DNA from 2 places in the Cytobacillus sp. FSL K6-0129 genome. Region 1 is predicted to be linked to the other one. Evidence: riboswitches for the same ligand, from Rfam matches in the RefSeq annotation. Region 1 holds a riboswitch; the other holds the start of a gene.
The links. Region 1 has a riboswitch for S-adenosylmethionine ahead of MHI57_RS15690 (bifunctional homocysteine S-methyltransferase/methylenetetrahydrofolate reductase). Riboswitches for the same ligand answer to the same signal wherever they lie in the genome.

Region 1 (3,419 bases):
CTTACATCAACTTCAAAAGTATATTTTTTGTCAGCCATGATGTCAGTAGAACGTTCAGTGATAACGGGGCGCTTAATGATATCGCGTGCATCCATTATGCAAGCACCTCCTCTACTTTTTCGACCGCTTGCTTAGTCATGATCAATTTATCATGATTTAAAACGTCTAATACGCTGATTCCGTTAGCAGTAACAACTGTTACTCCAGGGATGTTACGAGCAGATAATGCTACGTTTTCATCGATGTCTGCAGTTACGATTAATGCTTTAGAATCTACAGAAAGACCTTTAAGTAGACCTTTAAAGTCTTTTGTTTTTGGAGCTTCGAAAGATAGTGTTTCTAATACTAGAATGTTCTCTTCCGCAACTTTAGTAGATAACGCTGATTTGATAGCTAAGCGACGAACTTTTTTAGGTAATTTATAGCTATAGCTGCGTGGTACAGGACCAAATACAGTACCGCCTCCGCGCCATTGTGGTGAACGAATTGAACCTTGACGAGCACGACCTGTGCCTTTTTGACGCCATGGTTTACGTCCTCCGCCAGCTACTTCAGAACGAATTTTAGTTTTATGAGTTCCTTGACGTAGAGAAGCTCTTTGCATAATAACAGCTTCAAACATCACGTGGTTGTTTGGCTCGATACCAAAGATTGAGTCGTTCAGCTCAATATCGCCAACTTGTGAACCACTTTGGTTTAATAATGCAACTTTAGGCATTCTTACTTCCTCCTTTCCGGGTTATTACTTTGCTTTAACCGCACTTACTAGTTTTAGAAGCGCTTTTTTAGAGCCAGGTACATTACCTTTTACTAATAGAAGATTGCGTTCTGCATCTACTTTTACGATTTCAAGGTTTTGTACTGTGATTTGTTCTCCGCCCATGCGACCAGGTAATAGTTTACCTTTAAATACGCGGTTTGGAGCAACAGGACCCATTGAACCTGGGCGACGGTGGTAACGTGAACCGTGTGCCATTGGTCCGCGAGATTGTCCGTGGCGTTTAATTGCACCTTGGAAACCTTTACCTTTTGAAATTCCTGTTACATCAATTTTTTCACCTTCAGCGAAAATATCAACTTTGACTTCCTGACCAACTTCATACTCAGCTAAGTCAGCTCCGCGTAATTCGCGAACGAAGCGCTTAGGAGTAGTATCAGCTTTAGCAGCGTGTCCTTTTTCCGGTTTGTTTGAAAGCTTTTCGCGTTTATCTTCAAAACCGATTTGGATTGCTTCGTATCCATCAGTATCAACTGATTTCTTTTGAAGAACAACGTTTGGAGTAGCTTCAACCACTGTTACCGGGATAAGATCACCGTTTTCAGCAAATACTTGAGTCATACCAATCTTTCTTCCTAAGATTCCTTTGGTCATTTCAGTCACACCTCCTAGATTGTTTTAATGTATTAATTAAAGTTTAATTTCGATATCAACACCAGATGGTAAGTCTAAACGCATTAATGAATCGACTGTTTGTGGTGTTGGATTAATGATGTCGATTAAACGTTTGTGTGTACGCATTTCGAATTGCTCACGAGAATCTTTATATTTATGCACCGCACGAAGAATTGTGTAAACTGACTTTTCAGTTGGCAATGGGATTGGACCAGATACAGCCGCACCAGAGCGTTTTGCAGTTTCAACGATTTTTTCAGCAGATTGATCAAGAATTCTGTGATCATAAGCTTTTAAACGAATACGAATTTTTTGTTTTGCCATTATTTTCCCTCCTTTTCGCCTATTTTCATATAGACATTCTCCGTGAAAATTTCCCACACACTCGCCATGGCAAAGCGGCCGGGTGTGTCAGCAACCTTTCACTTCATCGCAGTCAAAGACCAACATTGTCTATTATACAGAAAAGACATAACAAATGCAACTATTGATTGCGTTTCTCTCTGTTCTGCACACTTTTAACATTATAACTGCTGTTAATAGTGTTTTCAAGTATATCTTCCTCTTTACATCATTTTCTAAAAAAACGCTTACTTAATTACTTATTTTTAAATTTTCTAAATTTTTATTTGACAAACATAGACTCATTCATGTAAATTTTAGTCAATAAAATATTTTTTATTTCTTATCATGAGAGGTTGAGGGATAGGCCCGATGACACCTCAGCAACCATCAATAGTGAACACTATTGAAAAGGTGCTAATTCCTACAAGCTATACGCTTGAAAGATGAGAAGATGACTATGATAATAATAGGCCTTCTTCTTGAGGGCCTTTTTTATTTTCTCTTTGGCTTCTCATCCATTGAATTCAACAAAATATGAATTGAAGGAGTGAGACCTTTGAACTTCCTTGAAAAAATGAAGAACCAAGTATTAATTGCTGACGGTGCGATAGGAACACTTCTTTATTCTTATGGTACGGATACATGTTTTGAAGAGTTAAACCTCTCAGCACCGGAACAAATTCAGCACATTCATCAAGCCTATCTCCATGCAGGTGCTGATTTAATTCAAACAAATTCCTATGCTGCGAATTATTTAAAATTGAAACGGTATGGCCTAGAGGATTCAGTCAAAGAGATTAATAGTGCGGCTGTAAAACTGGCACGATCTAGTATTCAACAGCACCAGGCATATGTGCTTGGCACAATTGGAGGTGTACGAGGATTAAACCCCCTCTCTATTCCTCTAGATGAAATTAAAAGTAACTTTCGTGAACAGCTATACTGCTTATTGTTAGAAGGCGTAGATGGGCTCCTTCTTGAAACATATTATGATTTAGAAGAATTAGAAACGGTTCTCTCTATTGCCCGGAAAGAAACGGATATAGCTATAATTGCCCAAGTGTCTTTACAAGAAATCGCTATATTACAAAATGGGACGTTAATTAATGACGCCTTAAAAAGGTTAGAAGCTAAAGGGGCAGATGTTGTCGGGGTAAACTGCCGTTTAGGTCCACATCATATGTTAGAGACACTCTCCTCCGTTGAATTACCTCAGCACGCGTTTCTCTCTGCATATCCTAACGCGAGTCTACCGGCCTATATCGATGGTACGATTCAATATAAGGAGAGTGAAGACTATTTTAGAAAATCAGCGAAGTCCTTCCTTAAGCAAGGTGTTCGACTGCTTGGTGGTTGCTGCGGAACGACACCTGGCCATATTAAAGCATTTGCAGACGAAGTTAGGCATGCTGTACCTATTATTGAAAAACAAGTAACAAATAAAAGGAAACCTAAAATAGAGAGAATTACAATCGAACGCACCAATACCCCGTTAGAGACACTTGTACAAAAAAAACGCACCATCATCGTCGAACTAGACCCACCTAAGAAGCTATCAACTGCTAAATTTTTTGAAGGTGCCAGAGCCTTAAAAGATGCTGGGGTTGATGCAATCACACTCGCAGATAACTCTCTTGCGACACCACGAATCGCAAATGAAGCCCTAGCACATATCATCCAA
Region 2 (3,419 bases), 1.1 Mb from region 1:
ATCAATCTTTTGCGCCCTCTTACTAAATCCTTCTGCTAATATCGTAGCTTTATGAAATAATTCTTCTTGTTGAGCCGTCTTAATAAATGGTCGAGCGAGTTGTTCAGCTAAATACGCTTCCTTAGATGAAGCTGTTATCGTGCTCATAGAATCCTTCCTCCCCGTCTGTTTCCATCTTCTCTTTAATACTCAATCATTAGGATAAATAGATATAGTAAAGGCTCCATCCCCTTTACTATATCTATCGTTTGAATTTATTATCTCTTATCTACATATTTAGTTAATTTATCCCCACCAATTTGAATGATTTGCACCAATACAACGAGGACAATTACTGTCGTAATCATAATGACATTATCATAGCGATAGTAACCGAAACGTATCGCTAAATCACCAATACCACCGCCGCCAATAATACCTGCCATTGCTGAATAACCAATTAAACTAATAGTCGTAATCGTTAAACCTTGAACAATTCCAGGTTTCGCTTCTGGGACAAGAATTTCCTTAATTATCATCCAAGGGGAAGCGCCTACTGCTACTGCAGATTCAATGACTCCTTTATCTATTTCTCTTAAGGATGTTTCTACCAATCTTGCAAAAAACGGAATCGCTGCTACAGATAATGAAACAGAAGCCGCTGTAGGACCAATAGTTGAACCTGCAATTAATTTTGTTAACGGCAATAGAGCTACTAACAAAATAATATAAGGAATAGAGCGGATCAAATTGACAATCCAACCGGTAACAGCATTTACAAATCTATTCTTTAAGAACAATCCTTCGTCTGTAACGAATAATAAGATCCCTAGTGGAAGACCTAGTATAAGTGCCGCAACTAAAGAAATGGCGACCATATAAATTGTTTGTAATACAGCTGTATTTAGTTCAGGAAGTAACGCCTGAATGGACTCAAGCAACATGTTCAACTACCTCCAAATTCTGTGTTCTTTCTTGAATATATTGTATAGCTCTTTCTATTTCAGGTATTTCGCCAGTCAACTCCATAATAAAAATACCAAGAGGTACTTCTTGAATATATTCAATCTTGCCGTGAAGAATATTTCCTTTTACTTTGAATGTTTGGAACAGTTCAGAAACAACAGATTCTTCTGCTATTGCACCTTTAAATTGAATCTTAATGATTGTTCCCTTCCTGTTTTCAATCAATTGTTGTGGTAAGTCAAATTGAAGAACACTCTGAATGAAATCCTTTGTAAGTGGTTCAATTGGATTCGCAAATATATCATACACCGGTCCCTCTTCTATGACCTTTCCATCTTGCATAACAGCTAACCTATGACAAATCTCTTTGACTACTTCCATCTCATGAGTGATAAGTACGATGGTTAATCCTAGCTTTTTATTAATTGATTTTAATAAGTTCAGGATTGATTTTGTTGTTTTAGGGTCTAGAGCTGACGTGGCTTCATCGCAAAGTAAAACCTTTGGATCATTAGCGAGTGCTCTGGCTATTCCTACCCTTTGCTTTTGACCACCACTTAATTGTGTGGGATACTGATGAATTTTATCTGCTAAACCCACTAATTCTAATAGTTCTTTCACCCTGATATCTATTTCTTTCGGGCTTTTACCTGCCGCTTTTAAAGCAAAGGCAATATTCTCATACACTGTCTTCGAACTCGCTAAATAAAAATGCTGAAAAATCATACCTATCTTCTGCCTTGCTTTTCTTAATTCTTTACTTGTTAAAGATGTTAAATCAACGCCATCAATTTTCACTTCACCAGATGTCGGTCTCTCCAATAAATTTAGACAGCGTAATAAAGAACTTTTCCCTGCTCCACTATAGCCAATAATCCCGTATATTTCCCCTTCTTTAATAGAAAGGGATACATTGTCAACCCCTATTACTTGCTTCTTTTTGCTTTTATAAATTTTCACTAAATGATTGACTTCAATCATTTACCTCACCCTCCCTAAATCCTCTACAACATAAAATGAGCCTCTTTCACTTTGAAAGAGGCTCAACAAATGATTGTTATTAAACCTTATCTTTCAGAATGAAATCATTCTGCAGGATTTAGCACCTTCCCTTTAAAAGGAGGTTGCCGGACATCTTCGGGCCTGGTCCCTCAGTCTCTCTCGATAAGAATCATATTAAATTTAATGTGTTGCTTTGATAAAGGAAATTTTATCGGGTATTGAATTAATTGTCAATAGTATTTTGATTATTTATGCATTTACTTATCTTCCTCTTCGTTTAAACAAGAAGATAAAAAAAGTTGTTCCTAATAAAGCTGTGATTAGACCCACATACAAGATGATTGCTGACGTTTTGAACTTTACTGTACTAGGTTGCTCTTCTTGTCCACGTCCCTCACCACCAGGCATACCTTCAAACCCTTCTGGTGTCTCAAAATCTCCTTCCTGCGGAAAGTCTCCATTGCCTTGCGGACGTTCAGGCATTTCACCATCAATGTTTCCTTCATTACCGTTTGGCGGTTGGAATACTTCTCCTCTTTCTTGACCTTCCTGGTCATCACCACCTGCTCGGCTAGGGAACATGTTATTGACTTCAGAAGCTTGTGATTCTACTTCTAATTCACCTGAAAGCTGAGCAAGTATCGATTCTGATCTCGCCTCAGCAAATGCTGGTAAACTCTCATCACCTTGCACTGCTTGTAGAAATTCTTCTGTTGTATAAAACTTGGTAGGATCCTGTTCTACATAAGGAAGAATCAATGTACTAATTTGTGTAGTTGTATTTTGGTAAGACTCTTTTGTCATATATTCTTCGGCAATCTTTTCAAGGTATGCTTCATATTGCTTTTTAAATTCATCATTTGCCAATAAAGCATTAAGTAAAGGCCTCTCATCTAAAGAAGTACCAGCTACAGGTTCGGAAATACTGAAATTAATCGTATCTTCACTCATTAAATTACTATTTCCCATGCCACCATCGAAGTTCCCCATTTCAGCTTGGTGAACTTGACCTTGTTCATCCTCACCTTGCCCACCTTCTCCTGGTGCTAGACCTTGTTGTTCCTGATTTTGATTTTTGTTTTGGTTTTCTTCAGCGATTGAAGAATCTCCGTTCATGCGTCCTCCGCCACCCATACCTACTCCAAAGCCGCCAAATGCCATATTATAGTCCCACGGAATGATTGAGAACTTACCATCATTTTCATATAAATAATAGTTGTGCTTCATTTGCCCTTGGTAACTATCCATGCTAACGACAGCCGTATTTACTGCAAAATATCGTAATACTTGATCCACATCTAAAGTTTTTTCTAAATTGCCACCATTATTGATACTATCTAACATATCTATTAACGCTTGTTCATCTTGCTCCTCTGATTTCAAGTTTAAACCTGAGTAATCATCAATATCATCACTTACCCATTTCAAGTCACTATTTGTACCATCTGGCTTGTACAATGATCCATATGGAT

Region 2: another riboswitch for S-adenosylmethionine. It lies ahead of MHI57_RS21810 (methionine ABC transporter ATP-binding protein); the one in region 1 lies ahead of MHI57_RS15690 (bifunctional homocysteine S-methyltransferase/methylenetetrahydrofolate reductase).

The regions. Positions count from the first base shown of each region.
Region 1 covers NZ_JBBOXM010000001.1:3,158,710-3,162,128, reverse strand. The annotation lists gene rplW (50S ribosomal protein L23) at 1-95, opposite strand, end outside; gene rplD (50S ribosomal protein L4) at 95-718, opposite strand; gene rplC (50S ribosomal protein L3) at 743-1,372, opposite strand; gene rpsJ (30S ribosomal protein S10) at 1,409-1,717, opposite strand; SAM riboswitch class I at 2,076-2,188, shown strand; gene MHI57_RS15690 (bifunctional homocysteine S-methyltransferase/methylenetetrahydrofolate reductase) at 2,295-3,419, shown strand, end outside.
Region 2 covers NZ_JBBOXM010000001.1:4,274,455-4,277,873, reverse strand. The annotation lists gene MHI57_RS21820 (acyl-CoA dehydrogenase family protein) at 1-147, opposite strand, end outside; gene MHI57_RS21815 (methionine ABC transporter permease) at 258-923, opposite strand; gene MHI57_RS21810 (methionine ABC transporter ATP-binding protein) at 913-1,926, opposite strand; SAM riboswitch class I at 2,010-2,116, opposite strand; gene MHI57_RS21805 (CotH kinase family protein) at 2,209-3,419, opposite strand, start outside.